Teredinibacter turnerae T7901: one gene and its partner. The protein of the gene in region 2 interacts with the protein of the main gene of each other region in a pairwise test. Links are inferred from orthologs where the notes say so. Each region holds a gene or a part of one and is shown on either strand. Other genes may lie near its edges.

Region 1 (7,267 bases), 3.7 Mb from region 2 along the record:
GCCCAACCCCAGTTGCTGGTATATGGTCGAAGCGAGGCCCATAGCACCAATCACGCGCTCAGTTGCATCGGCGCTGCAGGACAGCTCGGCTTGTTCAGCCGCGGTTTGCATCCAGCTTTTCTGATAGCTGTTGAGGGTGGACTGCGGGATAAAACCCGTCTGCGTCATAAACACATTTATTGAGCTGACATAGCCTTCAAATCGGTTGGCCTTCTCCTCAGGAAGAATGTTGCACTTCCTGTTTAAGGCAAGCGCGGTAGAAATCTGCGGGTACGCATTCAAAAACTGCGTTAACAGACTCATGGTATTTACTGTGTTACCCATTCCACCACCGGAAGAGTTTGGTCCCCCCGTGGCACAACCAGCGAGTAAACAGAATACTAACGCGTATATTTTTTTCATTGTGATTTTCCTGAACGTATTTAACTGAAGCTAAGCGTGGCTGCTGCGCCTAAATCGCCCCATAGGTCGAGCGCTACGTAGTTTGAGCCATAATTAAGCGCTGTCAAACCCTTGCCGCCGAGAATGCTACCTGAATAACACCGTGCACATTTAATGACGTGAATACAGCTCGTGGAGTGGAGCGATCAACACGCGGAGCATATTTTGAATCGCCGCGAAAAGGTTGGAATATTCTGAGGGTACTGAATGAATTCAGTTGAATGGGCGGTAGACAAATAGCGTGAAATCGTACTCATCTACCGCCGGGAATATCAGCCTGCCCCGGTGAGCAGGCCTGGCTTATTTACCGCCTGCGGCGTTTTTCGCGCGCTTGCGGTCGTTCTCGGTGAGCAGTTTCTTGCGTAAACGAATGCTCTCCGGGGTCACTTCCACCAGTTCATCGTCTTCAATAAACTCCAACGCCTGCTCCAGGGTATGGCGTACGGGCGGGGTGAGCGTCAGCGCTTCGTCGGTGCCTGCTGCACGAATATTCGTCAACTGTTTGGCTTTGGTTGGGTTGACGACCAGGTCGTTATCACGGGAGTGCAAACCCACAATCTGACCTTCGTAAATTTCCTCACCGTGCCCCAGGAACAAGCGGCCGCGGTCCTGCAGATTGAACAGTGCATAAGCCAGTGTTTTACCTTTAACCATGCTGATCAAAACACCGTTCTGGCGGCTGGTCACATCACCGGCTTTTACCGGGCCATAGTGGTCGAAAATACTGGTCATAATCCCTGAGCCAGAGGTCAGCGTTAAAAACAGTCCACGGAAGCCGATCAAGCCGCGTGATGGCACAATAAACTCCAGGCGTACTCGGCCTTTGCCATCCGGCTCCATGTTGGTCATTTCCGCCTTGCGCAAGCCCAGTTCTTCCATTACAGAACCTTGATGCTGATCTTCCACGTCGATAACCACGTTCTCGAACGGCTCCTGAATTTCACCGTCTACCTCGCGCTGAATCACTTCCGGACGGGAAACACCCAGCTCGAAACCTTCGCGACGCATGGTTTCGATAAGTACAGACAAGTGCAGCTCACCGCGACCGGAGACCACGAACTTGTCAGCGGTATCACCCTGACGCACGCGCAATGCCACGTTGTGGATTAATTCCTGTTCGAGGCGATCTTTAATATTACGCGAGGTCACGAACTTACCTTCCAGGCCAGCAAACGGCGAATCGTTTACCTGGAAAGTCATACTTACAGTTGGCTCATCGACGGTCAGTGCGGGCAGCGCCTCAATCGCATTGGGGTCACACAGGGTGTCGGAAATACCGAGCTTGTCGATACCGGTGATACAAACGATATCGCCAGCGGAAGCCTGATCCGTGTCCACACGCTGCAGGCCGTGGTAACCCATCACTTGCAAAACTTTCGCTTTGCGTTGTTTGCCGTCTTTATCGACAACCACAACCTGCTGGTTGGGGGACAGACTGCCGCGCGTAATACGGCCAACACCAATAACGCCGACATAGCTATTGTAATCCAGCGCAGAGATCTGCATCTGGAAAGGCTTGGCTTCTTCTACGGGAGGGTGAGGAACCTTATCCACAATCATCTGGAACAGCGGCGTCATGTCTTCCGCCAGGTTGTCTTCTTCCATGCCCGCAATACCGTTCAGGGCTGAGGCGTAGACGATTGGGAAGTCCAGCTGGTCTTCGGTGGCACCCAGGCGGTCGAACAGGTCGAACACCTGATCCATTACCCAGTCAGGGCGTGCGCCGGGGCGGTCGATTTTGTTGATAACCACGATAGGGTTAAGACCACGCTCGAACGCTTTACTGGTCACAAAGCGGGTTTGTGGCATAGGCCCGTCAACCGCATCCACCAGCAGCAACACGCTGTCCACCATCGACAATACCCGCTCTACTTCACCGCCGAAATCGGCGTGCCCAGGGGTATCCACAATGTTAATTCGGTAGCCATTCCAGTTGATGGCGGTGTTCTTGGCAAGAATGGTAATACCACGCTCGCGTTCCTGGTCGTTGGAGTCCATGATCCGCTCGGAGCTTTCGTCCTTGCGATCCAGGGTACCCGACTGCTTTAACAACTTATCGACCAGGGTGGTTTTACCATGGTCAACATGGGCAATAATGGCGATATTACGCAACTTCTCAATCACAGGGAGGGCCTCATTAAACGGGGTCTGCTCAAAAGGCGCGCATTATAGCGCCCGCTATAGGGCGAAGATAGGGATTTACGCGCGGGAATTGGCCCGCACGTTGACTTTTTCCGCCAACGCTCCCATATAATTCGACGTCTTACCTCGCCATGACAGGCACTGCCGGGCACATAACCCAACTCACGGCCAAATCCAGTCGCGAGCAACCGGCTTATCAGAGCACAGTTTTGTGTCGATTTTACGCCTGCGGCGACCCATTGCGACCCACAATATGGTTCGCAAACACCCGAATTGAACAGAGACTGCCCGGCGACGTCCAACAATAATATTTGCGCCAAACAGCCGCATTCTGCTCCAAGCAAACAAAAAGAGGCCCCCGACCATGAGTCAACGACACGAGAACATCCTCAGCACCATTGGCAATACGCCGGTAATTAGAATCAACAAGCTGGCACCGGAAAACGTCAATCTGTACGTTAAAATGGAAGCGTTTAACCCGCTCAGCTCGGTAAAAGACCGGCTGGCGCTGGGCATTATTGAAGCCGCGGAAAAATCCGGCGCACTCAAACCTGGGCAGACAGTGGTGGAAGCCACCAGCGGCAACACCGGCATTGGCCTGGCGATGGTTTGCGCACAAAAAGGTTACCCGCTAGTGGTGACCATGGTCGAAACCTTCAGTGTTGAGCGACGCAAGCTCATGCGTTTCCTCGGCGCAAAAGTCGTATTAACCCCCGCGGCGCAAAGCGGTACTGGCATGGTGAACAAGGCGAAGGAGCTGGCGGAGAAGAACGGCTGGTTCCTGGCGCGTCAGTTTGAGAACGAAGCCAATCCGGATATGCATTCACGTACCACTGCACAGGAAATACTTAACGATTTCAGTGACGTATCGCTGGACTACTGGGTATCGGGCACCGGCACCGGCGGCACGCTTAAAGGCGTGAGCCGCGTATTACGGGAAAAAAGCCCCAACACCAAAATTGTCATGACCGAGCCCGCCAATGCCGCCGAAGTCGCCAGCGGTATCAACCAGGAGCGCCACAGCGACGGCTCACCGTCCGCACGCCACCCCAGCTTTAACCCGCACCCCATCCAAGGCTGGACGCCCGACTTTATCCCCAAACTGGTGGAAGATGCGATGAACGAAAAGCTGTTCGACCTGAACGTGCCTGTTACCGGTGAACAAGCCATGACCTGCTCAAAAGAGCTGGCGCAAAAGGAGGGGATATTCGTCGGTATCTCCAGCGGTGCGACCTTTGCGGCTGCACTGGAGATCGCGAAAACTGCGCCAGATGGCAGCAACATTCTTTGCATGCTGCCTGATACCGGCGAACGGTATCTGTCGACACCATTGTTTGGTGATATTCCCGCAGATATGAATGATGAGGAATTGGATATCTCCAAATCGACACCGAGCTGTCAGCTGGGCTAGGTGGGCATCTCACCGGATGCGCGATCGGGTGAGATTGTACTGAGGACACGGCCTTACGAATGTCGGAAGAATGGTGCTGGCGTTGCAACTGCGACGCCAGCCAAAACAGGACAAATCAGCTCGGGAACCCTAGAGCACAGCCTGCGCCAAGTGGTAACTCAGCCAGTAACCCAGTGAATATGCCGCCAGCAGGTACCCGCCCATACTCAGGTAAGAAATAAAATTCACCTCTTTTACCTTGCTCATCGCGATAATTCCCGCTGCAGATCCGATAATCAACACAGACCCGCCAACACCCGTTGCGTAGGTAACCGACAGCCAGCTTGCCGTATCCATAGACACATCAGCCTTCAGCAACGCCGCGGTAAGCGGCACATTGTCGAGGACCGCAGAAACCAGGCCCAACACATAGTTAGCCGCCGACGTAGGGAGATGGTCGTAGACGCTGGTGAGGTAATTCAACACGCCCACCTCTTTCAACATACCCACGATCAGCAGCACGCCGAGGAAAAACAGCAGTGTGTCGAACTCAATTTCGCGGATATAGTTGAGAATATTGCGGTTGGCCTTCTTGCGGAACAAATACTGCGCAATCAGAAACATACAGGAAAGCCCGAATAGAAACGTCAATACTGGCGGAATCTGGAAGGCCGCGTTAAGCCCCAGCGTGCCTAGAATAGTGGTAAGAAAAATCAGCGCAATCACCACGTCGGTGCGCTCTATCACCGCAGGCGTGCTTTCAAACACCACCTCGCCATTCATTCGCAACGACAGCATAACAGCCAGCACCATCACTGCGGTTAGAGAAGGCGCGACCAACAGCAGTAAATTCGCAATAGAAACTTTGCCGGAAAGGAAAATCATCAGCGTGGTGACGTCGCCGGTAATTAGCGAGACTCCACCGCTATTTACCGCAAATACAATCAAAGTCGCATATTTTAAGCGCTTGCGCGGCGCTACTTTGAGACTCGTAATAACGGCGAGAGACACCAGGGTGGCAGTGACGTTATCGGCAAACGACGAAAACAGGAACGCGAACATCCCCAGCAAAATCATTAGCGACCGTTCCGAGAGAGAACTGGGTAGAAGGCGCTGCACCAGTGAACTGACAAACCCCCGACTATTCAAATAGGCGACGAAGGTCATCGCTGACATGAGAAATAACCACAAGCTGGCAATTTCCAACAGATTCTCGTCCAAGTGCTCAGTGACATGCTCAACGCCCCCCTCTGACGCAGGCATCAGATAGGCGATCAGCCAGCAAAGGGTACCGATAAATAAGGTGGATTTCGCTTTATTGATATGAATAACATCTTCGAGTACTACTAGAAAAAATGCGGCTATAGCCAGCACCAGGATAATCGTTGTCATATCAATACCACATGTTTTGACGAGAAAGGGCGCGAATTTTAGCGCTCGAATCGCATATAGCCAACGTATTTATTGACGCAGATTGGCTGCGCAACGCGCTAAATGCAGTAACTAGCGGGAAGAAGGCGGCACGACAGCAGCCAGTGGCCAAGCATAGCGTGCTCGGGTGAAGGCCAGGGCGCTGCCGACCTTATCCCGGCATAATCAGACGCTGACAGTGCCCAAGAGTTCAGGGTCACATCGAAAAGGCATAGCTCCAGGCTTGGTCACTGGCGCTGCGCGCGAACGGCAGTCGAGCTAAGCCCGTAAAACCTGATGGCTCACTTTCGCAACGGGTATCGGTCGCGAGCAACACGCTAGATACAAACAGCCTTAAACCACGATAGAAATGCCAGATTGGAGGATGTTAACCAGAAACCGCCGGGTCGCTAAGAACTCAAACCGCAGGGATTAAACCGATCTACCAACAACTTGGTGAGTTGCCTTGCTGAGAGGGAGTGAAATATTTGAAGGCCAACGCTGAAGCCTTAGAAAAAAGAAGGGAGCAAAACGCTCCCCAATTATGGCTAGATGAATAAATAACGCTAAAGCGTGAATAAATTCTGAACATCCGCTCTACGGCAATCAGAAAATACTTCACACGTCATGGATTATACGTAGGCCTCACTTTTCTACCAACCAATACCGCAATATTCGGAAGCCTTGTCACATAAATATTTTTTATTCTCTTATTGCCACACCAAAGTGCTATCAATGATTCGTGCTTCCGCAGTATTCGAACCAGCGTTAAACTCATTACTTCGTATACAGCAGAAAAATTAATATCCGAAATACATAAATAAGGAAATCTAAATATATAACTCGTTATTTCCCCACTCACCTCAGCACAAGCAAAAAGGTGTACAGCCTTTTAAAACTAAAAGACTAGGTCTGCTCAAGATATTTTTTCAAAAGCGCAATTTTATCTGGCGACAGGCTACGGGTGAGCGGCATATAAAGCGTGGTATTGCGATACTCTGGCGAAATGCGTTTTAAAATTTCGCCACCAACAGCATTTATAGTTGCCTCGTCATTGAGAGGAATCCGCTTGGACATCGCAGGAAAGAGCACATAAAAGAAGCGGAGACATTGTTGGTAAACTTCATCCCAGGCCACCGTATCCGCCTGCAATAAATCCTCGACAGCACCCTCCGAATATTTACGCAACGAATTAAAGTAAGCTTGGTAACCGTTAACGGTATGGGTAAGCATCATAAATCCATCGACACCCATAATCTGGCCAAAGTTAACCGTGTATGACGTTGCTCCGGCAGGCACGTGTATTTCGCTCGGAAAGCTGACAAATTTCCCGTCCGGCAACTCTCCACTGGAGCTGCTGCTCAACGATACAGTAACGCCAGTGCGCAAGGGTCCACCATACTCAAGAATCAACAGTGAAATTTCGCTTAACGGCGGTGAGGTTTCATTAACGTAGTTATTGCGAAAATCGCTGTAGATACGAATCGGCTGCTCTTGAATGTCCAAGCCGTTTTTAGTGCTTCCAATCACCAGAGCGTTATCTGCGAGCTTAGTTACCTGCGCTGGAGTGAGGGGGATATCATACAAGCCGCCATAGAGATAATAATCATTTGGCAGGGAAGGACATTCCGCAAATGTTTCACCGCTGATACCTACCGTAATCTTGCCGTAGTCAACATTGGGCTCTATCGGGCTGGTATTGGCTTGTCCATCCTGACGTATTGCAGCGCCTTCCAGGGCGGAAACCAGATCCAACGACAACAGCGACTTTGTTGCATCAACCATTGCCAGCCCTTGTGCCCCGCCCAAACCATTATTGTTGAGTAACCGTCCCGGTGGCGTCGTTGCAGGTTCCCCCTCCAACCATGGGCCAATGGAGCCTAT
Region 2 (7,405 bases):
AATTCAGGCCGACATAACCCAGATCACCGAAGTACCATTCGCCACCTAGGTCGAAGTTGGTGGATTCGAACGGTTGCAGCTGGTAGTTGCCCACCGCCACTTCGTCGACACCAGAACCATTCCAGGCGGCGGAGGGGAACATGGAAGACGGATTCGCACGAGTCAAACTGCGTGATGCACTACCGCGGACTTTAAAGCTCTCAGTGACGTCATATACAGCGTTAAAGCTTGGCAAAATACGGCTGTAGTCCGACGTTTTAGTCAAACCGTTGGCAGAGATGGTTTGCTCGGTATCGACCAAACGGACACCAAAGTTGGTACGGAACGGACGACCGGCAACTTCGCTCTCACTGTTACCTTCCACGTAGACCGCAAAGATTTTCTCTTCGATGTCGCCGATAGTGGAACCAAACTGGTCGCCGCCAGCGCTGCTGTCTGGTACGAAGTTGTCGTAATCAACGGCGTCCTTAACGGCCCCCCAGTTAACGCTCGCGATCCCTTTCACACCTTTACCGGTGAGATCAGTGATCGGCGAATCAATCACATAATTTGCGAAATTATCGTTGAGGTCGGAAGTGCGCACCCTGTTATTCCAATCATCGCCACCGGTAAAGCCCGTGGTATCAGAAATGTTTTCATCCCAGTGAACGCCGAACTTAATGCCGCTGATATCCGCGTCTTCACCCAGCGCGAAATCGGCTTTAAACGATGTGGTTTCGGTGGTGCGGGCATTGCGCTGAAAACGGAAGTCCCCCGCCTGGTAAGCATCGCCTTCGGTACCCGGGCCTGCGCCGAAGGTCCAACCGGAACCGGCACTAGCTACATCTACCGAGTGGGTGACCGTGGGCATTTTGCTGTTGTAATCGTGAGTCATTACCCCGGGCGCGGAGTAATAGAGCAAGTAGGGCTCATCGCGGTCAAAGTCAGATTCGGTGCGTGAACCGGACAGGTCCATCACAAACACGTCGCTTATCTGCCAGTGTAAGCTCGGCATAATCGAGGTATAGGTCAGCTCTTCTTCGTATGCCCGAGAACCGACCCAAGCGCGGTTGTTGTAAAAGGTTCCGCTTTGCACCACACCGTCATCATTCAACTGAATGTTTTCTGGAATCCAGGCGAGGCCATACTGCAAATAGTTGCGGCGATAAATGTTAACCAATTCGTTACGCACGAAGGAACGATCAGCTTCCGCACGCAAAATATCCAGCGATGCTTCGATGTTTTCGTTGGGTCGGAACTGCGCGGAGAGAATCATCGACAGGGAGTCGCGATCACCGTAGGTGTACATCGGACGGCCGATGTAAGGCAGCTTCATGTTATCCAGCTGTTCATCGGTTAAGCCAGAGACGGCATTCAGATCGAGTTGATCGCCAACATTAACGCCGGGATGCGCCGCTGCGTAATCGGCGGTCGCGATGTCGGTATAGTTGAAGGTGTTTGCTCCAGTGCTTTGATAGTAACCTTCACGCCCTTCCGTATTTCCGATACAGCCGGATTTACGTCCTAATGGCTGATCATCGTCATCAACGGCGTCATACCAATGCGCAACACAGCCATCCTGGTAATTACCCACGGACTCAAAACCATCGGTGCGCGATTTGCTGTTTTTACCTACGATACCAGCCAACACGCCGAATTTTTCGGTGTCATAGCCGTACATAAAGCTGTATTTCGGGCTGGTTTCGCCGCTCATTTCGTTGTAAGCCCCTTCCAGGCCTACGCGAAAGTGGGAGCCATCCCCCATATCAGAAGCTCGTATGGTACGCATATTCACATAACCAGACACACCACCTTCCACCTGCTGCGCGCTACTGGTTTTGTTTACCGCCAACGAGCTGAACAATTCCGGCGGGAACATATCCAGATCCACCTGACGTCCTTTCTGACCAGAGCCCAGACTGCCGTCGGATGCAACCGAAATGGAGTTACCATTCATCACCACTTTGGTAAATTCAGGCCCCAGGCCACGTACAGAAATCTGCTGACCTTCACCAGTAACTTCGCGCTCGATGCGCACACCAGGAATTCGCGACAGCGATTCCGCCAGGTTCTGGCTAGGCATCTTGCCGATATCGTCCGAGAACACTTCATCGGAAAACCCAACGGAATTGCGCTTTGCCGCCGTTGAATTGAGAAGACTGGCGCGATATCCCGTCACCAGGACCTCTTCTTCCAGATTTGATGAATTTTGGGCTTGAGCCATACTCGCCGCTACACAAAGGCTCAAGAATCCGGTTTTGCTAATTGAGAATCTATTTCTTATTTTCACTGAGATACCCTCAAGGGAATTTATTATTAGTTCCGCACTTCTAAATATCGAAACCTCTCCGAGCTTTGGAAGCCGGCAACTGAGGGAGCGCCATTATTAGAAACATGTTGGCACCTTAACGCATACATGTATACATGAATGCATGAGCGACACAATGCTAACCCTTTAGTATGTGCTGGTCAACGTATCGTTGTTGTTGGGTGCTTCTTTGGTCTGAGAGTTCAATCGAGAGTCTTACTTTTAACGGGCTAACTTATCCACAGCGAGGCTCAGGCGTAGATGGAAAGCAGAGGGCGATAGTCGTCGGCATACAAGGTAAAACAAGAAGATAAATACAAATATGAGATGTTTTTGACGCCAAAAATGGTTTTTTTGACCTCTCCGCCAGCGCGGCCGAAATCGGCAATCTCAACCAGCACCAGCCAATGACGGGGGCGATTTGACTCAGTATTTGCGCTGAAATTGCGACACTAGCTGCGCTGGAAATATCAGCGGCGAACCCCAATAATAGGCCGCTCAACCCGTCGGGAGCAGAATCATGCAAGCAAAACAGCCACGAGCCGTCGTCGCAGATCCGGTTTGGGAGACTATTCGCCAGGAAACCCTGCAAGAGGCGGAGCAAGAGCCAGCGCTCGCCAGCTTCCTCCACGCCACAATTCTCAATCACTCCACGCTGGAAAGTGCGCTGAGTTTTCACCTCGCCAACAAACTTGCTAGCCCGGCGCTAAGTGCGTTGCAAGTTCGGGAAATTATTGAGGACTCGCTGGAAAACCATTGCGATCTTGGCGATATCGTGCGCGCGGATATTAAAGCCGTATTTGATCGCGATTCTGCCTGCGATTCTTATCTACTGCCGTTTCTCTACTTCAAAGGTTTCCACGCACTGGAATCCTTTCGCGTGTCCAACTGCTTATTTAAACAGGGGAGAAAATCCCTTGCGTTTTTTCTGCAAAGCCACATTGCGTTAACGTTTGGGGTCGATATTCACCCTGCCGCCAAGATCGGCCGGGGCATTATGCTCGACCATGCCACCGGTATTGTGATCGGAGAGACCACCGTCGTTGACGACGATGTATCCATCATGCAAGCGGTAACCCTGGGTGGAACCGGTAAAGAAGCGGGCGATCGGCACCCAAAAATTCGTCGCGGTGTGCTGATCAGCGCGGGCGCCAAGATTCTGGGCAATATCGAAATTGGCGAAGGTGCCAAGGTAGGGGCTGGTAGTGTGGTTTTAAAACCGGTCGAACCTCACACTACCGTGGTCGGGGTGCCTGCGGTAACTGTAGGCAAACCCAATACAGATAACCCGGCGCTGGATATGAATCATCAAATCAGTTGTGATTGCTAGGGTTTAGTCGCATCGGGAGGTGCCGTGAAAACTCATAACCTCGCCAATATGTGCGCAGCCCGAGGCGCACATAAGCAGGCGATCAACCCCCAGAGCCACCCCGGCGCATTCGGGCAACCCGGCGTCCAGCGCAGCAAGAAAATCGTTATCTAGCGCCATTTCGGGTTTGCCCTGCGCGACCCGGGCTTTGTTGTCCTGCATAAACCGCGCTCTTTGCTCCTGTGCATCCACCAGCTCCCAATACCCGTTCGCCAGCTCGATTCCGCCCCAGTAAACCTCAAACCGGCGTGCGACCGGCACACCGGTTTCGTCTGGTACGACCCGCGCCAAGGCACACTGGCATGCGGGAAAATCACGAATAACCACCAGACCGTCTCCCAGTTGCGGCTCGACACAATGGGTAAAAAGCAGATCCAGCCACAAACCGCGAGGCTCATCGAACCAGTCCACCCCCAGGTGAGCACGCGCATAGTCCGCCAACGTCTCAGTACTGCAGGTGTGCGGATTCAGGCCAGTATGCTGTTCAAATACAGCGCCGTACTCGGTAACCACGACAGCAACACCCGGTTGAATCGCGCGGCACAACGAGACAACCTCGTCACTCAGCGCACGGTCATCCATACCGCAGCGATACCACTCCAGCATGGTGAATTCAGGGTTGTGTATGCGGCCGGATTCATCGGCGCGAAACGCCTTGCCCAGGTAATAGATATCACCAGAACCCGCAGCGAGAAGCCGCTTCATAAAAAATTCCGGTGAGGTCTGCAAATAACCGGATAGGGTGCTGCCGGCGCTCCCCACCGCACGAGTAACACACAGACTGTCCAGGTTGAGATCGGTCACGGTGGCTCGTCCGATCACCGGTACATCGACCTCCAGTACTGAGCGGGCAGCAAAAAACGCCCTCACCTGCTGAATCATTTGAGCGCGTCGCGCGAGTGCATCCATTGTTGCAGTGGGTTGCCAGCTCATACTCTTTCTTTTCTCAATCGCGTTAGACGAAAAAAAAGCTGACTTATGTCAGCTTTTTCTAGCAGTTTCGCGACGCAATAGGCATCGCAAATCGACCAAGGCGCAAATTACTTGTTCGCGCGCCCCAGGTACTCGCCAGTACGGGTATCAACGCGGACAGTCTCGCCTGTGGAAAGGAACAAAGGTACTTTAACCACGGCGCCGGTAGACAGCGTGGCTGGCTTGGTGCCGCCTTGCGCGGTATCGCCTTTCAAACCCGGGTCCGTTTCCACAATTTCCAACTCGACATGGTTAGGCGGCGTTACTGCCAGTGGGGAACCGTTATACAGGGTTACAACAACAGTATCCTGCTCGTTCAACCATTTTGCAGAATCACCGACCACAGACGCGTCGCCCTGGAACTGCTCGAACGATTCAGGCTCCATAAAGTGCCAGAACTCGCCGTCGTTGTAGAGATATTGCATATCGCGATCAACTACATCAGCACCTTCGAGAGATTCACCCGATTTAAAGGTGCGTTCCCAGACGCGGCCGGATTTCAGGTTTTTCATTTTTACGCGGTTAAACGCCTGGCCTTTACCAGGCTTTACAAATTCGTTTTCGACGATGGAACAGGGATCGCCGTCGAGCATAACTTTTAAACCGCTCTTGAATTCGTTGGTAGAATAGGTAGCCATTTTGACCTCAAAAGTACGTGAATCTTTGCTGTATAGAAAAAAGGCGCTAATGATACCTCACACCATTCCAACTTGGCAGCACAAAAGCTGGCAGGAACAACTTACTAATCAAATTACCAAACCCGCAGATCTCCTGTCGCGTCTCAGCCTGGACAACCAGTGGTTGCCAGCGGCAGAGCGTGCAGCAGCGCTGTTCCCGTTGCGCGTCAGTGAGGCCTTTGTGTCACGCATGCGTCCAGGCGACCCAAACGACCCGCTGTTGCTACAGGTATTACCCCTGGGAGAAGAATTCGCGGTAACGCCAGGCTATTCTGAAGATCCGCTAGAAGAAGAAAAAAGCAATCCTGCACCAGGGCTTATCCACAAATACCACGGCCGCGTGCTATTAATCGCCGCGCCTCACTGCGCCATCAATTGTCGCTATTGCTTTCGCCGGCACTTCGATTACCGCCAAAACACCCCCTCGCGCACCGAGTGGCAGGCGGCGCTGGCGTACATCAAAACTCGCCCGGAGATCGACGAGGTGATCCTCAGCGGTGGCGACCCCTTGATGCTGGGCGATAAACAATTGCGCTGGTTGTTAACCGAAATTGATGCCATCCCCCATATCACTCGGATCCGAATTCATTCCCGACTACCCGTTGTATTGCCGGATCGATTCACCTCAACACTGCTGGAACTGTTGAGCGCCACCCGCGCGCAAATGGTTGTCGTGGCGCACTGCAACCACTCGCAGGAAATCGACCAGAGTGTCGAGGCTGTCTTCGAAGCTCTCAAGCAGGCAGGAATAACCTTACTTAACCAGACAGTACTGCTAAAAAACATCAATGACAGCGCAAACATTCTGATCGAGCTAAGTAAACGGTTGTTCCAAAGCGGCGTACTACCTTACTATCTCCACCTGCTGGATCGCGTATCCGGTACCGCTCACTACGAAGTTGATGAATTAGACGCCAGGCGACTCAGAGAAGAGCTTCTCGCCCAACTCCCGGGTTATCTGGTCCCCACGCTAGTCAAGGAAGAGCCCGGAGCCCCGAGCAAAACACCCATTCGCTAGCTACTGCAATCTGACGCTAAATCCGCGAAAAACGGTGTCAGATGCAGAAACCGCTATACTTTAGCAAATGGATCGGGGATGGAGACACCCAGAGTTAGAATGAACCAGCCGAGTTTACCTGAATACATTAACGACCTGCAGTTGCCAACAACGGACCTCACCAAGTTGAGCTTCTGCGCGACTCGTCCGGCGAAAGTGGAAGAGTGGGCAAACGAATTTCGCGCCACTCAAACCACAGAAACCAGTATTCTGCTCTACCACAGCCTGCCCGAAGCTGCCCGTTTAAAATGCAGCTATGACACGCGTCTCGAGATCCTCGAAGCGTTGCGTCCAGCCGCGCAAAACGCGGTTCAGGGTCTAACCCGCAGCTTTCTGCAACAGCCGATAAACCTTCCGGAGAGCGCACAAAAAACCGCAATCATTGCCCAGGCAATTCAAAAATCGATGATTGACGGCTACGGCCGGTGCGTTTCGGATATTTGCGCCCAAAAGCGCTTCAAGCCCGTGGTTATGGAAGCGCTCGCCAAAGCGTTGCATCGCGCAATTACCGGCATCGGGTTGATCTTTTTCCGCAATTATCAACTCTATACCCAATTGCCCACGGGCTTTTGGCACCAGCTACACGTCTATTTCCAAATTGCAGAATACTTTGACCTGCTCGCCACTCCGGTAAAAGACCCGCTGCTGCTGAGCCGACCAGCGACCAATATCCAAACCGCGTATATGCGTGTGCTGTTGATGGCGACCGCCCGCATGAATCAATTGAGCCGCAACGATATCGCTCATATTTACAATGCACTCGAGAGCTGGTCACAATATGCGCGCCTGCATCCATCCGTGCTGCAGGACAAAGACAACTTTTATCTAATCAATTTAAGCCGCGATCAGGGGCCAATCTATAAGTCGCGCTTCAACGGCAGCGAGATGGACCGCGTATTGGAGTTGGACTTTAGAGTACTCGTTAACCAGCTAAGTAAATACGCCCCCTCGTCCGACGAAGATCCGGATGTTCCCATTGGTGGCTCAGCCGCTATATCGGTTCCATCAGGGTTCCCACCGCCCTTGCTTGATCATCTCATGCA

What was found. Proteins that work in one complex are often made in the same cells at the same time.
Region 1: the proteins of cysE (region 2) and cysK interact in binary tests that used the Escherichia coli proteins (3 or more experiments, as listed by UniProt). The link is inferred for Teredinibacter turnerae T7901 from one-to-one orthologs.

The regions. Positions count from the first base shown.
Region 1 is NC_012997.1:4,431,161-4,438,427, forward strand. Bases 2,116-4,970 are described here. They hold cysK (cysteine synthase A), read left to right. Parts: upstream 2,116-2,947; coding sequence 2,948-3,994; downstream 3,995-4,970. Other genes in these bases: typA (translational GTPase TypA), read right to left, coding at 2,116-2,565; nhaD (sodium:proton antiporter NhaD), read right to left, coding at 4,124-4,970. Outside these bases: TERTU_RS17820 (hypothetical protein), read right to left, coding at 1-402; more of typA, read right to left, coding at 742-2,115; more of nhaD, read right to left, coding at 4,971-5,365; TERTU_RS17845 (hypothetical protein), read right to left, coding at 6,290-7,267.
Region 2 is NC_012997.1:683,852-691,256, reverse strand. What follows is about bases 1,720-4,712. They hold cysE (serine O-acetyltransferase), read left to right. Parts: upstream 1,720-2,807; coding sequence 2,808-3,617; downstream 3,618-4,712. Other genes in these bases: efp (elongation factor P), read right to left, coding at 4,697-4,712; epmA (EF-P lysine aminoacylase EpmA), read right to left, coding at 3,621-4,589; TERTU_RS02920 (TonB-dependent receptor), read right to left, coding at 1,720-2,203. Also shown: more of TERTU_RS02920, read right to left, coding at 1-1,719; more of efp, read right to left, coding at 4,713-5,266; EF-P beta-lysylation protein EpmB, read left to right, coding at 5,316-6,323; TERTU_RS02895 (PilZ domain-containing protein), read left to right, coding at 6,423-7,405.